DNA from 2 places in the Kitasatospora sp. NPDC059327 genome. Region 2 is predicted to be linked to the other one. Evidence: riboswitches for the same ligand, from Rfam matches in the RefSeq annotation. Region 2 holds a riboswitch; the other holds the start of a gene.
The links. Region 2 has a riboswitch for ZMP and ZTP ahead of ACFXHB_RS25365 (glycine hydroxymethyltransferase). Riboswitches for the same ligand answer to the same signal wherever they lie in the genome.
Positions count from the first base shown of each region.

Region 1: it holds a riboswitch for ZMP and ZTP, as region 2 does, so the genes downstream of both, ACFXHB_RS14640 (bifunctional 5,10-methylenetetrahydrofolate dehydrogenase/5,10-methenyltetrahydrofolate cyclohydrolase) here and ACFXHB_RS25365 (glycine hydroxymethyltransferase) in region 2, are expected to answer to the same signal.

Region 1 is NZ_JBHYYB010000019.1:95,867-103,672, forward strand. Features, by position in the region: gene ACFXHB_RS14625 (TetR/AcrR family transcriptional regulator) at 379-957, shown strand; gene ACFXHB_RS14630 (protein kinase) at 1,073-2,956, shown strand; gene ACFXHB_RS14635 (SpoIIE family protein phosphatase) at 3,237-5,273, opposite strand; ZMP/ZTP riboswitch at 5,729-5,814, shown strand; gene ACFXHB_RS14640 (bifunctional 5,10-methylenetetrahydrofolate dehydrogenase/5,10-methenyltetrahydrofolate cyclohydrolase) at 5,836-6,696, shown strand; gene ACFXHB_RS14645 (VOC family protein) at 6,813-7,196, opposite strand; gene ACFXHB_RS14650 (pyridoxamine 5'-phosphate oxidase family protein) at 7,327-7,788, opposite strand.
Region 2 is NZ_JBHYYB010000045.1:14,141-21,946, reverse strand. Features, by position in the region: gene ACFXHB_RS25370 (aldehyde dehydrogenase family protein) at 1-929, shown strand, start outside; gene ACFXHB_RS25365 (glycine hydroxymethyltransferase) at 995-2,515, opposite strand; ZMP/ZTP riboswitch at 2,545-2,641, opposite strand; gene ACFXHB_RS25360 (ABC transporter permease) at 2,937-3,941, shown strand; gene ACFXHB_RS25355 (ABC transporter substrate-binding protein) at 4,181-5,935, shown strand; gene ACFXHB_RS25350 (ABC transporter permease) at 6,099-7,091, shown strand; gene ACFXHB_RS25345 (dipeptide ABC transporter ATP-binding protein) at 7,107-7,806, shown strand, end outside.

The sequences.
Region 1 (7,806 bases), on a different contig from region 2:
CGGGGCATGGGGGCACGAAGGGAGCGCGTGCCCACGGGATGCGTGCGGTACGGGAGTACGGGAGTACGGAGGTACGGGGAAGCGGGTGCCTCGCCGAGCGCCGCGCGGCGAGGTGCTGTGCCGGGTGTGCCGTGCCGTGCCGCGCTGTGCGGCGAACGGGAACCTGGCGAACGGTCGCGTGCGGAGGTGGAGCCGCCCGGCGGGCGGCGTCCGGGGCCGGGTCCGGTGCCGGTGCCGGATCGACGAGGGGGCTGAGGGCGGCCCCGCCGGGTACCGCGAAGGGGCGGGGGCGGGGCCCCACTGCTAAAGTTGAGGCATGCCTCCAGATTAGCGGAGGCATACCTCCGCTTCAACCCGGTGTCCGAAAAGAGATCCCCAGTGACGGAACAGGTCGTGGTCGGCGAGTTCATCGCGGCCCAGCGTCCGCGCCGCGCCGATGCCGCGCGCAACTTCGACGCGCTGCTGGTGGCCGCCCGCGAGGCCTTCGCCGAGCACGGCGCCGAGGCCTCGCTGGAGGACATCGCCCGCCGGGCCGGCGTCGGCATCGGCACCCTCTACCGCAACTTCCCCACTCGCAGGCACCTCTTCGAGACGGTCTACGCCAACGAGGTCAATGAACTGAGCCGGTTGGCCGAGGAGTTGTCGGGGCGCGCGCCCTGGGAGGCGCTGGCCGGCTGGCTGCGCCGGTTCGCCGCCTACACCCTGACCAAGCGGGCGATCCGCGAGGCGCTGGAGGGGGAGGAGTCGGACATCTTCCTGGCCTGCCGTCAGTCGATGTTCGACGCCGGTACCCCGCTGCTCCAGCGCGCGCAGAACGCCGAGGTGGTGCGGGCGGACATCTCCATCGACGACCTGCTGCGCCTGGTCTCCGGCGTCAGTTCGGTCGCGTTCCCCGACGAGGGGCAGCGTGACCGGGTCCTGGCCATCGCCCTGGACGGGGTGCGGACCGGGTCCTGACCGGTCACCCCCGTCGCCGGAACCGGAACCGGGTCCGGTTCCGGCGCTCGCCGGTCCGGCAGTCCCGGTGGTCCCGGCCGCGAGGGTGTCGGCGGCGTCTCCTACCATGACGGCCATGAACGCTGAGGGGTCGGACGCACGGCTCATCGACGGCCGCTTCGAACTGCTGCAACGGCTCGGCGGTGGAGGCATGGGCCTGGTCTGGCGCGCCCGGGACAACGCGCTCCACCGCGAGGTGGCCCTGAAGGAGGTCCGCCCGCCCGATCCGGCGATGGCGGCCGCCGACCCGGAGGGCGCGCGGGAGCTGCGCGAGCGGGTGCTCCGCGAGGCGCGCGCCCTGGCGCGGCTCCAGCACCCCCATGTGGTGATCATCCATCACATCGTCGACACCGCCGACCACCCCCACCCCTGGCTCGTCATGGAACTGGTCACCGGCGGCAGCCTCGCCGACCGGCTGGCCCGGGGCCCGCTCACGGTGCCCGAGGCCGCCGGGATCGGCCGCGGGGTGCTCTCGGCGCTGCGCGCCGCCCACGCGGCCGGCATCCAGCACCGCGACGTCAAGCCCGGGAACGTCCTGCTGCGACCGGACGGCACTCCCGTCCTCACCGACTTCGGCATCGCCGCCATGCACGGCGCCACCGCCCTCACCAGCACCGGAGCCCTGATCGGCTCGCCCGAGTACATCGCCCCGGAGCGGATCCGCGGGTCCGAGGGCGATCCCTCCTCCGACCTGTGGTCGCTCGGCATGATGCTGTACGTCGCCGTCGAGGGTCACCACCCGCTGCGCCGGGCCACCACGCTCGCCACCCTCGCCGCCGTGCTCGACGAGCCGCTGCCGCCGCCGGTGCGATCGGGGCAGCTCGGGCCGCTGCTCGCCGCCCTGCTCGCCAGGGACCCGGCGGCCCGGCCGGACGCGGAGCAGCTCGACCGCGCGCTCGCGGACGCCGAGGCCGGGGGCGCTCCCGGGCCGTCGTACGGTCCGGCCCTCGGCGCGGTGGCCTGGTCACCGACGGGGCTGGACACACCGCGGCCCGCGCCGGCTCCGTGGCCGGGCGCCGACCGGGCGACGTTCGGGCTGTCGCCCGGTGCCGGTGCCGGGGCCGCCACCGGTCCGGCGTACGGCTACGGCGACGGCTGGGGCCACGGCGCCGGCCCGGTCGACGCGCCGGTCCACCCGGGCGCCACCGGCCCGGTCCACCCCGGGTCCACGGCTCACCCCGGGTCCACGGCTCACCCCGGGTCCACGGCTCACCCGGAGTTCCCGACCGACGCGACCCCGCCCGGCCGGGTGGTCCCCGCGCCGCGCGGCAGGCGGGCGCGGGCCGTGGTGTTCTCGGTCGCCGCGGTCACGCTGACCGGCGTCCTCGCCTGGAACCTCCGGCCCGACTCGGGTGCCCCCGGCGGTTCCGACGCCGCCGCGCCCCCGGCGGCGTCCAGCACGGGGGTGACCGGGAGCGCGGACCCCGGTGCGCCTGCCGCCGCCTCGACCGCCGCCACGCCCGCGCCCGCCGCCTCCTCGCCGGGGGCGACCAAGTCCGCGCCCCCGTCCGCCGTTCCGCCGGACTTCCTCACCCCGGCCGGGGTCCGCACCACGGTGGACGCCGTCCGCCCGTTCCTGGCCGACTCCAAGATCACCGACCTCACCGTCTACCCCACCTATGCGAGCGCCACGGGGCCGACCGCCGCCGACGCCACGGTCTACGACCGGCTCGACTACCGCGCCGGCAAGGTCACCCGTACCCCGGGTGGCACGATGACGTCCCGGGACAAGACGGTCGACCTGCGGAGTTACGACTGGGAGATCATTCCGGCGCTGCTCCAGAAGGCCCAGGACACGCTGAACGTCCCCAACCCGACCAGCCGCTACCTGATCATCGGCCCGGACAGCCTCGACGGTACGCCGAGCATCCGGGTCTACCTCTCCGGCCCGTACGGCGGTGGCTACCTCGCCGCCGACACCAAGGGCAAGGTGAAGCGCTCGTTCCCCCGGGGCGGCTGAGCCGCGCCCGACCCGAGCGGCCGCGCCGGCTCTTCCGGCGTGGCCGCTGTTCGGTGTGCCGTGGGCCCGGTCCGGCTCCCGCCGGGCGAACGTCAGGCGTGGGACGTTCGCCCGGGTCGGCGGCAGGCGCCACGGTCCGCGCCCGGCCCGCCGACCGCGCTCCCCGGCCGCCCGCAGCCGCCCGCCGACCGCGCGGGGCTGACCGGTCACTCGGCTGCTCCCGCGCGGTGCGGCCGACCGGTCACCGGCCACCCCGGGGCCGGAACGTGCGCGGGACGGCTCAGCCGGGCGCGGCCAGCGTGCGGAAGGCCAGGAGGGCGATGTCGTCCCGGGTGTCGGCGACCTGGGCGAGCACGTGGTCGCAGAGCTCGTCCAGCGGCCGGTGACCGGCCTCGCCCGCCGCCCGCGCCAGCCGCTCCAGCCCGGCCGCCAGGTTCTCCCCGGGAACCTCGACCAGCCCGTCGGTGTAGAGCAGCAGGGTGTCCCCGGGCGCGATGTCCGTCCAGTGGGTGTGCCGCTGCTCGGCGGGGGCGACGCAGAGCGGCACATCGCTGTCGGCCTCCTCGGTGCTCAGGAACCGGGGCTCGCCCGAGGCGGGCACCAGCAGCGGCGGCGGGTGCCCGGCGTTGGACCACGCCGCCCGCCAGCCGTGGCCGTCGCGGACCAGGTTCAGGTGGACGGCGGTGGCGAAGGCGGCCACCCCGAGGCCGTCGGCGGCGGTGTCGAGCGCGGTGAGCGTGTCGGCGGGCGTGTGCAGGTGGGTGCGGTTGTACGCGACGGACCGCAGCATGCTGCGCAGCTGCCCCATGGTGGTGGCGGCGGTGAGGTCGTGCCCCGCCACGTCGCCGATGGTCAGGGCGAGCGAGCCGTCGGGCAGCAGGAACGCGTCGTACCAGTCGCCGCCGACCTCGGCGGCCCGGTTACCGGGCTGGTAGCGCGCGGCGAGCTCGGCGCCCGGCACGATCGGCGGGGCGGTGAGCAGCGCCCGCTGGAGGACGAGCGCCACCTGCCGGGTGCGCTGCAGTTCCAGGGTTTGGCGCAGTGTCGCCTGGGCGCGCTGGAGGACTTCCTGGAGCAGGTCGATGTCGGTCCGGCCGGGGGGCGGGGTGTCCTCGCAGCCGGCGGCCGCGGCGAGGGCGACGGTGGTGCCGTCGATCACGATGGGCAGCAGGGTGAGGCTGGTGGCGCGGGCCCGGGTCAGCCACTGGGCCGATTCGCGGGGGACGACGCCGGGCGGGATGTCGCCGACCGGGAAGGTGAGCAGGGCCGGGGCCTGGCGGGCGACGACCCGCAGGGCGGCGGGCCCGAGCCGGTAGCTCTGCTGGCGCAGGGCGGGCAGCGGTGGCAGGCCCGGCCGGGCGGTGGAGGCGATCCGGGTGCCGAGGATCTCGTCGGGCCGGGTGGTGTGTTCGCGGGTGGAGAGCAGGAACACCGTGCAGGCGTCGGTGAGCTCCGGGACGACGAGGTCCGCGACGGCGGCGAAGGCGTCGTCGGGCCGGGCGGTCTCGGTCACCGCGAGCGCCCCGGCGAGCAGGCGTTCGCGCAGCCGGTTGCGCCAGCGGTCCTCGATGTCGGAGGTGGCCCCGACCCACTCCACCGGCCGGCCCTCGCGGACGATCGGCACCGCGCGCGCGGCGACGTGCCGGTAGTCCCCGGAGGCGGTGCGCACCCGGAAGTCGTGTTCGAACATGGACGGCTCGCCGGTCGCCGCCTTCGTCCACTTCTCGGCCAGCCCGGCGCGGTCCCGGGGGTGGATGAGCTCGAACCACGCCTCGTCCATGGTCTCCCGCCAGGGCTGCCCGGTGAGCCGCTGCCACCCGGGCACGAGTTCGGCCATGGAGCCGTCGGCGCGGACGATCCAGACCAGCTGGGAGACGGCGGAGATCAGCGCCTCGTACCGCTCCAGGGTGCGCAGGCGGTCGCTGGAGAGCTGTTCGGCCTGTTGGGCGGCGTGCACCTCGGTGGTGGTGTCGATCGCGGCGATCAGGATGCCGGGGCCGAAGCGGGAGGAGATGGGTGAGCAGCTGTAGACGAAGTGCCGATGGTCGTCGCTGTCGTCCCCGGGCCGTTCCACCGTGCGGGGGGTGGTGACCTGGCGGGCGGTGCCGTCGGCCAGGACGAGGTCGAGCGTTTCGAAGAACCGCTCCACGCCGGGTTCGGCGAACAGTTCCCGGACGGGAACGCCGATCGAGCGCGGTCCGAAGAGCTCACGGAAGGCGTCGTTGCGGTAGACCAGGCGGTGTTCCCGGCCCGCGGTCAGGGCGATCGCCACGATCGCCCGGTCGAAGACCTCGGGTGTCAGTTGCGGATCGACCACCCGTGGTGCCCCCTTGTCCGGTGTTGTCTCCTGCGGCGGCGCCCGGGTGACTCGGGGCCGGGTGCCTCCGGGGCGGGTGCCTCGGGGCCTTCCCGCCGGTGGACGGCGTGGCCTCCCACCGGTCGGCGATCGCCCGCGGCCGTCCTTGGCACGATACGTTCTGGCCGGTGCGTCTGTACCGTTATGCCACGATTGTCGCCCTTGGGGAGGGTGGCAGGGGAGTCTGCGGCGACGGGGTCGCCGGCCGACCCACCGCCACGCCGGTGACGCGCGAACCGCGGCCGCGCTCCACCGCAGCGCCCTGGGCACCGCGCGGAGCCGGCACCCGGAACCTGTGCACGTCGCGGCGCCGCGACGCGTCAGGAGGCGCTACGGCCGCGGATCACCAAGGGTGACACCTGGCTGATCGAGTTCCGGCGGACGGGACCAACCGACCGGTGGTCGCGGGTATCGTGGGCTCGGGCCGTGACTGGCGCTGAGGTGGAGTACCACCGGGGAGCGGCCTGACGCATCGTCGATGCCGTGCGCCTGGGCACCTCACCGTGGAGCTCAGGAGTGGCACATGATGGAGACGCGGCAGGCGCGGCTGATGGCCGGTACGGATCTCGCCCGCCGAATGACCGGGACCAGCGCCGCACTGGCCGAGGACATCCGTCTGCGCACCGGGGTGTCCCCCTGTCTGGCGACTGTGCTGGTGGGAGAGGACCCGGCCTCGGTCACCTATGTCCGGATGAAGCAGGCCCGTTGCGCGAAGGCCGGCATCCGCTCGCGACACGTGGCCCTGCCGGCTTCGGTGAGCACCGGCGGCCTGGTGGAGGCCGTCACCGCGCTGTCCGAGGACCCGGACGTGCACGGCATCCTGCTCCAGCACCCGGTGGGAGCGCACATCGACGAGCGCGCCGCGTTCGAGGCGATCGCTCCCGAGAAGGACGTCGACGGGGTCACCACGCACTCCTTCGCGTCGATGGGGTTCGGGCTGCCCGGCTTCGTCTCCTGCACGCCCGGGGGGATCATGCGCCTGTTGGACGAGTACGACGTCGACCTCACGGGGAAGCACGCCGTCGTGGTGGGACGCAGCCCCATCCTGGGCAAGCCCGTCGGCATGCTCCTCCTCGGGCGGGACGCCACGGTGACCTACTGTCACTCCCGCACCGTCGAGCTGCCCTCGATCGTGCGTGAGGCGGACGTCCTGGTCGCCGCGGTCGGCCGGCCGCGCTTCATCGACGGGGCGGACATCAAGCCCGGCGCCGTGGTGATCGACGCGGGCTACAACCCGGGCAACGTCGGGGACGTCGACTTCGAGACCGCCCGGCACCGGGCGAGCCTGATCACTCCCGTCCCCGGTGGTGTCGGTCCGATGACCATCGCCGTCCTCCTCGCGCAGACCGTCGACGCGGCAGCACGTCAGCTCAGCCGGTCCTGACCCGGGAGGAGCCGGCGGCCCGGCGCGCGGTCCGCCGCTCGGGCCGCCGGGTCCTTCCGGGGTCAGGACGGCCGGGGCCCGCTCCGGAGGTGGCGTCGCGAGCGGATCCGTCGGCGTCAGGACGACATCGCCGCGCGGTCGGCCGCACTGCGGAGCACGCAGAACTCATTGCCCTCCGGGTCCGCGAGGACGGCCCAGCCGGCACCGTCGGGTTCCCGGCGGTCGTCGACGAGGGTGGCGCCGAGGGCCAGCAGCCGCTCGACCTCCTCCTCGCGCGTGGTCGTCGGACGCAGGCACAGGTGGAGCCTGTTCTTGATCGTCTTCGGTTCCGGCACCTGGTTGAAGTGCAGCAGCGGGCCCTCCGGCAGCATCACCTCGGTCTCCGGATCACCGGGCTTGTCCTCCGCGTGCAGGGGGTGACCGAGCACCTCGCTCCAGAAGCGAGCCAGTGCATGGGCATCCGCACAGTCGATCGCCACGTTCTGTATCACTGAGACCATGCGCACGAGCCTGCCCGACGTACGGCTCGGTCCGCCACCGGATCGCGGCCGGCTCCGTCGGGCCGGTGCGCTCCTCGTCGAGAGCCCGGGGATGTGTGCGCCGAGGACGTGCCGTGTCGCAGGACGGCTGCTACTCCACCCACGTGCCGTCGCGCATGATCACCCTGCCGCGCAGCTCCGGTTCGCCGCGCCAGGCGCGCACGGTCTTCGGCGTCACGCGAATGTACAGGTACGAATCCTCCTCCGTACGCGGGTCCCACCCGAACGTGGCGCTGAACGCCGCCGCCGCGTCGCCGGGCACGTCCTGGTCCGGGAACCAGGCGGCCTCACCCTGGAGGAGCACCACGTCGAACGTGTCGGGCAGCGCCAGGCGCACGCGTGGGTCCGCTCGGACGTTGCGTGCCGTCGCGGACGTGGCGGTGGTGCACATCCACACCGCCTGTCCGTCCCACCGGAACCAGAGCGGCACCTGGTGCGGCCCGTGATCGGGATGCGCGGTCGACACCCACGCGTCCCGCTCGCGGACGAGCCGTGCCAGAGTGTCGCGCCTGCGCTCCGCCGCCTGACGGCGAACGATTCCCGTGGTCTGCATGAGTGCCGACCCTAGTCA
Region 2 (7,806 bases):
GCTGCCCGGTGGTCCTCAAGCCCGCCGAGGACACCCCGCTGGTCGCCCGGCTGTTCGCGCGGCTGGTCGACGAGGCGGGCTTCCCCGCCGGCGTGTTCAACCTGGTGACCGGCACCGGTGCGGCGGCCGGTACGGCGCTGGTCGGGCACCCGGAGGTGGACGTGGTCTCGTTCACCGGCTCCACCGCCGTCGGCCGGACCGTCGCCGAGACCGCCGGGCGGGGCATCAAGCGGGTGGCACTGGAGTTGGGCGGCAAGTCGGCCAACGTGGTGCTGCCCGGCGCCGACCTGGCCCGCGCGGTCAACGTCAACATCGCCAACGTCTTCGCCAACTCCGGCCAGACGTGCAGTGCCTGGACCAGACTGCTGGTGCACCAGGACCAGTACGAGGAGGCGGTGGCGCTGGCCGCGAAGGCGGCCGCCAAGTACGTGCCCGGCGACCCGGCCGATCCGCGGACCCGGATCGGCCCGGTGGTCAGTGCCCGGCAGCGCGAGCGGGTGCGCGGCTACATCACCGGCGCGCTCGCCGAGGGCGCCCGCCTGGTCGTCGGCGGCGCGGACGCCCCGGCGGGCCTGGAGACCGGCTTCTACGTGCTGCCGACCATCCTCGCCGACGTCACCAACGACATGACGGTGGCCCAGGAGGAGGTCTTCGGACCGGTCCTGGCCGTCCTGGCCTACCGGGACGAGGAGCACGCCGCGGAACTGGCCAACGGCACCGAGTACGGTCTGGCCGGCGGCGTCTGGGCGGCGGACACGGCCACCGCGGCCGCCTTCGCCCGCCGCCTCGACACCGGCCAGGTCGACCTCAACGGCGGCCGCTTCAACCCGCTGGCCCCCTTCGGCGGCTACAAGAACTCGGGCCTCGGCCGTGAGCTCGGCCGGCACGGCCTGGAGGAGTTCCTGCAGCACAAGTCGCTGCAGTACTGAGGCGGCGGTGACCCCCGAGGGGGACCGGCGGTACCGGTCCCCCTTGGGGGTCGGCCGCGCGGGGGTCAGGCCGGTCGGACCAGGTCGACGCCCGGGTAGAGGGGGAAGCCCGCGAGCAGGTCGGCGGCGCGCTTGACGACCCCCTCGCGGAGGGTGTCGTCCAGGGTGTACTGGGCCTTGGAGGGGGCGCCGGCCGAGGTGGCGACGGGGGTGGTCCCGCGCAGGACGGTGTCGATCAGGGCGGCGATCTCGTCCATCTCGCCGGTGCCCAGGCCCCGGGTGGTCAGCGCGGGAGTGCCGAGCCGGACACCGGAGGTGTACCAGGCGCCGTTCGGGTCGCGCGGGACGGAGTTGCGGTTGGTGACGATGCCCGAGTCCAGCAGCGCCGCCTCGGCCTGACGGCCGGTCAGGCCGTAGCCGGAGACGTCCGCGAGCACCAGGTGGTTGTCGGTGCCGCCGGTGACCAGCGTGCCGCCGCGGCGCAGCAGACCCTCGGCGAGGGCCTGCGCGTTGTCCACCACGCGCCGGGCGTACGTCCGGAACTCGGGACGACGGGCCTCGGCGAAGGCGACCGCCTTGGCGGCCATCACGTGCGAGAGCGGACCGCCGAGCACCAGCGGGCAGCCCCGGTCGACGTGCTCGGCCAGCTCGGCGGTGCAGAGCACCATGCCACCGCGCGGGCCGCGCAGCGACTTGTGGGTGGTGGTGGTGACGATGTGGGCGTGCGGGACCGGGTCGTGGTCGCCGGTGAGGACCTTGCCCGCGACCAGGCCGGCGAAGTGCGCCATGTCGACCATCAGGGTCGCGCCGACCTCGTCCGCGATCTCGCGCATCAGGCGGAAGTTGACCAGCCGCGGGTACGCGGAGTAGCCGGCCACCAGGATCAGCGGGCGGAACTCGCGGGCGGTGGCGCGCAGCGCGTCGTAGTCGATCAGGCCGGTGACCGGGTCGGTGCCGTAGCTGCGCTGCTCGAACATCTTGCCGGAGATGTTCGGCCGGAAGCCGTGGGTGAGGTGGCCGCCGGTGTCGAGGGACATGCCGAGCATCCGCTGGTTCCCGAGCTCGCGGCGCAGCTCGGCCCAGTCCTGCTCGGTGAGGTCGTTGACGTTGCGGACCTCGGCGCGCTTCAGGGCGGGGCTCTCGACGCGCTGGGAGAGGACGGCCCAGAAGGCGGTCAGGTTGGCGTCGATGCCGGAGTGCGGCTGGACGTAGGCGTGGTCGGCGCCGAAGAGCGCGCGGGCGTGCTCGGCGGCGATCGTCTCGACGGTGTCGACGTTGCGGCAGCCGGCGTAGAAGCGGCGGCCCGCGGTGCCCTCGGCGTACTTGTCGCTGAGCCAGTTGCCCATCGCGAGCAGGACGGCCGGGGAGGCGTAGTTCTCGCTGGCGATGAGCTTGAGCGAGGCGCGCTGGTCCTCGATCTCCTGGCCGATGGCGGCGGCGATCCGGGGCTCCACCTCGCGGACGACGTCGAGCGCGCTGCGGAAGGCGGTGTTGGCGGTGCCGCTCGCGGCGGTGTGCGGCGCGGCGGTGTGCGGCGCGGCGTCGTGCGGGGCGGCGGGGCCGGTGGGCGTGGCAGGGGTGGCCAAGGCGGTCTCCTCGTGACGGACGGACGAGTACGGACGGCCCAGGCGCTCGGCAACTTGGCGTGCGGGTGCACGGAGCCGCTTCCCGATGGTCGATTCCATCCGTGCGCGCCAGTCGCGGCTCACCGGGATCGTACCAATGTGCCCACGGGTGTGGCGGAGATCTCAGAATGCGGGACGGACTGAAGCTTTTGTCATGATATGCCCGTTCTCCTGCAACGGCAGTATTGCAGCGGAATGAAGCCGTCACATTCCACGAAACATGGCACCCGAACTCCGCCGGGAATGATTTGCGGAAGTCCGCCGAGGTCCGATCTGATGGCGTTCGTCAGGTCACCGGGAAACCCCCGCGGGCCGGGCCGGAAATGCACACCAGCGCACCCTCACCCACGGGGCGGCGGAGAATTCGGGGAGTACGCCTCTCATGCCAGCGGTAGAGACAGTCACCGAGCCCCCCGGGGCCGACGCCGAGGTGTCCGCGGACGGGACGCCCGCCGCCGCGCCCGCCCCGCAGGGCCTGCTCCGCCGGATCTGCCGCGACCGGGTCGGCACCGCCGCCCTCGTGGTCGTCCTGCTCTTCCTGCTGCTCGCGCTCGCCGCTCCGCTGATCGCCGCCCTGTACGGCAGGAACCCGGTCGAGCACTACGGCCAGAACCTGCCCGGCCTGCTCAGCGACGGCGGGCTGCCGATGGCGCCGAACGGCGGGATCTCGGGCGACTTCTGGTTCGGCCTGGAGCCCGGCCTCGGCCGCGACGTGCTCACCCAACTCCTGTACGGCATCCGCACCTCCCTGCTGATCGCCTTCGCCGCGGCCGCCGTCACCACCACGCTCGGGGTGCTGGTCGGCGTCGCGGTCGGCTACCTGGGCGGGGTCACGGACCGGCTCTTCGGCTTCCTCTCCCATGTCCTACTGGCCTTTCCGACGCTGCTCCTGCTGCTCGCGCTCAGCCCCGTCATCCAGTCCCGGCTGGTCGATCCCGGCACCGCGGAACCGGAGTGGATGCAGTTCCTGGTCCTGATCCTGGTGTTCTCCGCGTTCGGCTGGATTCCGCTCGCGCTTTCCCTGCGGGCCTCCGTCCGGTCACTTCGGGAAAGGGATTTCGTGCAGTCCGCGCGGGCCCTCGGCGCGAGCGGATTCCATATCGTGTTCCGTGAACTCCTGCCGAATGTCCGGGCGCAGCTCCTGGTGCACACCACGATGGCGGTGCCGGCCTTCGTCGCCTCCGAGGCGGTGCTGTCCTTCCTCGGCGTCGGGATCAACGAGCCGATCCCGGACTGGGGACGGATGATCGCCCGGGGCTCCGAGGTCTTCCAGGCCGACCCGACGTACATGTTCTTCCCCGGTGTGGCGCTGCTGCTCTTCGTGCTCGCCTTCAACCTGCTCGGCGACGCCGTCCGGGACGCGCTCGACCCACGCGCCGTGCGCTGAGACCCCCCCCGGGCGACGCCACCACCCGGGCACGGCCGTCCGCCGGAGCGTGACCCCGGCCGGGAAGGCCCTCCCGGCCCGGGAAGAGCCTTTCCTGGCAGGAAGGGCCGTCCCGGTTCGGGAAGGCCCTCCCGCCCGGGAACGGCGCTCCCGCCGAGGACCCGCCGTCCTTCCAGAACCGCCTCCCCTCCTCCCTTTCACCTAGCCGCCCCGTCCACCGGGGCAAGGAGAGATTCGCCATGCGCTGGATCAAACCGTCCCTCGCCGTCATCGCCACCGCGGTGCTGGCGACCTCCTGCTCGGCCGGCGCGGGCTCCACCTCCGGCACCGGCGCTGCCGGCACCGCCAAGGAGACCTCGCCGCTGACCGCCGCGCTCGGCACCGAGCAGGAGAGCGCCGGCCCGGCCCCCGCCGTCGCCGGCGCCCGGCCGGGCGGCACCGTGAACATCTACAACACCACCGACTTCCGCCACCTCGACCCGCAGAAGGTCTACGCGGGCGCCGCCTACAACACCTCGCTGCTCTGGGGCCGCCAGCTGACCCAGTACCAGGTGGTGGACGGCAAGGCCAAGCTGGTCGGCGACCTCGCCACCGACACCGGGACCTCGACCGACGGCGGCCGCACCTGGACGTACAAGCTGAAGGAGGGCGTGAGCTGGGAGGACGGCCAGCCGATCACCTCCCAGCAGGTCAAGTACGGCATCGAGCGCTCCTTCGGCAAGGGTTACGAGGTCGGCCCGCCGTACTGGCCGCTCTGGCTCACCGGCGAGGCCGGCTACGACGACGCCCGAAAGAAGTACGGCGGCCCGCAGGACGGCGACCTCGCCGCGATCGAGACCCCGGACGACCGCACCCTCGTCCTGCACTTCCCGCAGCCGCAGGCGGACGTGCCGTACATGGCCGCGCAGTCCTCCTCCTCGCCGGTGCGCAAGGACAAGGACACCGGCACGGACTACGACCGCCTGCCGTTCTCCAGCGGCCCGTACCGGATCGTCGAGCACGTCCAGAACACCCGGCTGGTGCTGGAGCGCAACCCGAACTGGAAGGCGGCGACCGACCCGATCCGCAACCAGTACCCGGAGAAGTTCGTCTTCACCTTCGGCAAGGAGGCGCTCAACATCAACCAGGAGATCCTCTCCGGCCGCGACGGCGGCGCCGACGCGACGACGGTGGCCACCCAGCTCTCCCCCGAGCTCTACCAGACCGTCGACACCGACCCCAAGGCCAAGGACCTGGTGGTCTCCGGCCGGCAGGGCGCCTTCGTCACCCAGATCGTGATCAACAACGAGCGGGTGCCGGACCTGGAGGTCCGCAAGGCGCTCCAGCTCGCCTACCCGCGCCAGCAGGCCCGCCAGGTCCAGGGCGGCCCCCGGGTCGGCGAGCTGGCCACCACGCTCAGCTCCCCCGCGCTGGTCGACTGGCAGAAGTACGACCTGTACCCGGCCAAGCCGGAGGGCGACCCGGAGGCCGCCAAGCAGGCCCTCGCCAAGGCCAAGCAGCCGCCGGCCCCGCTGACCTACGCGTACGCCAACACGCCGAACGGGCAGCGGGTCGCCCAGGTGCTGGTCGAGGGCTTCGCCAAGGCCGGGATCACCATCGTGCCGAAGCCGGTCGACGCCAAGGCGCTGCTGGACGAGGCGCACCGCGCCGACTCCCCGTACGACCTGTTCGAGGAGACCAGCTCGGTCGACTGGCCGACCCCGTCCACGCTGGTCCCGTTCTCCTTCGACGGCCGCGCCGGCAGCGACCTCAACTCGGCCCGCTACCGCAACGCCGAGGTGGACAAGGAGATCGACCGGATCAACCAGATCGGCGAGCCGCGCGCCAAGGCCAAGGAGCTGTACGCGCTGGAGCAGACCGTGATGAAGGACGTGCCGGTGCTGCCCTTCGCCTACCCGACCGTGAACCAGCTGCGCGGCAGCAACGTCGGCGGTGCGTTCGTCCACCCGATCTACGGCTCGGTCAGCCCGGCCTGGCTGTACCTCAAGTCCTGACGCCCGGGCGCCCGACGTCCTGACCGCCCCGACGTCCTGACCGCCCCGGTGGCCCGGCCCGTGCCGCGGGCCGGGCCACCGGCTCCCTCCCTCTCGTCCGCTCCACCGCCCGCCTCCTCCACTTCCTCCCTCCGCCCGCTCCCTCCTCGACCCCGGACCGGCCATGCTCTCCTTCGCCCTGCGGCGGACCCTCCAGGCCCTCGCCGTCCTGGTCGCGGTCTCCGCCGCCGCCTTCGCCCTCTTCTACGCCGCCCCCGCCGACCCGGCCCGCGCGGCCTGCGGCCCGCGCTGCGACTCCGGCCAGGTCGCGTCCGTCCGCCAGAGCATGGGCCTGGACCAGCCGCTGCTCACCCAGTACACCGACTACCTCGCCGGGGTGGTCGCCGGACGGGACATCAGCGATGTCGACGGCTCCGTCATCCACTGCGACGCCCCCTGCCTCGGCTACTCCTACCGACTGCACCAGCCCGTCACCGAGGCCCTGGTCGACCACCTGCCGGTGACCTTCTCGCTCACCGCCGGCGCGCTCGCCGTACTGGTCCTGTTCGGCCTCGGGACCGGCTTCGTCTCCGCCCTGCGCCACCGGACCAGGACGGACCGGCTGCTCTCCGGCTTCACCCTGGTCGGCGCCAGCGTGCAGATCTACTTCCTCGGCTACGTCGCCCAGTGGGCGCTGGTCTACTCGACGGGCCTGCTGCCGCTGCCCTCCTACACCCCGCCGGGCGAGGACCCGGCCGCCTGGGCCGGCGGGATGCTGCTGCCCTGGCTCGTCCTCGGCTTCGTCAACTCCGCCGTCTTCGCCCGGCTCTCGCGCTCCCAGCTGCTGGAGACGATGAACGAGGAGTACGTGCGCACCGCCCGCGGCAAGGGCCTCGGCCGGCTGCGCACCCACCTCAAGTACACCTCGCGCGGCGCCGCCGGACCGCTGGTGCAGCTGCTCGGCCTGGAGGCCGGCGCGCTGCTCGGCGGCGCGGTGATCACCGAGACGGTGTTCGGGCTGAACGGCGTCGGCGCCTTCGCCGCCGAGGCCGTCGCCGGCCAGGACCTGCCGGCCGTGGTCGGCGCCGTGCTGCTCGCCGCCTGCTTCGTGGTGCTGTTCGTCGCCCTGGCCGACCTCGCGGTGGCCTGGCTCGATCCGCGCATCCGCCTCAGCTGACCCCCTGGAGTTCCGATGACCCCCTCCACCGAAGCGGTGCTGAGCGTCCGCGACCTGTCCGTCGCCTTCGCCGACCCGCGCGGCGGCGCGCCCGTGCGGGCCGTCCGCGGCCTCTCCTTCGACCTCGCCCGGGGCGAAGTCCTCGGCCTGGTCGGCGAGTCCGGGTCGGGCAAGTCCGCGACCGGGCTGGCCGTCCTGGGCCTGCACGACCCGCGCACCACCACCGTCACCGGCTCGATCCGGCTCGGCGGCCGGGAGCTGGTCGGCGCGGACGAGGCCGTGCTGCGCGAGGTGCGCGGCGGGCGGATCGCGCTGGTCTTCCAGGACGCGCTCACCTCGCTCAGCCCGTTCCACGGTGTCGGCGCGCAGTTGGCCGAGATGTACCGGCTGCACCACCCCGGCACCGGCCGCGCCGAGGCCCGCCGGCGCGCCGCCGCCATGCTGGACCGGGTCGGCATCCCGGCCGCCCGGGTCCGGGACTACCCGCACCTGTTCTCGGGCGGCATGCGCCAGCGGGTGATGATCGCCATGGCGCTGATGAACGACCCCGACGTCCTGATCGCCGACGAGCCGACCACCGCCCTGGACGCCCGCGTCCAGCGGCAGGTCCTGGACCTGTTGGGCGAGTTGCAGCGTGAGCACGGCACCGCGGTGCTGCTGGTCAGCCACGACCTCGGCGTGGTCGCGGGGACGACCGACCGGACCCTGGTGCTGC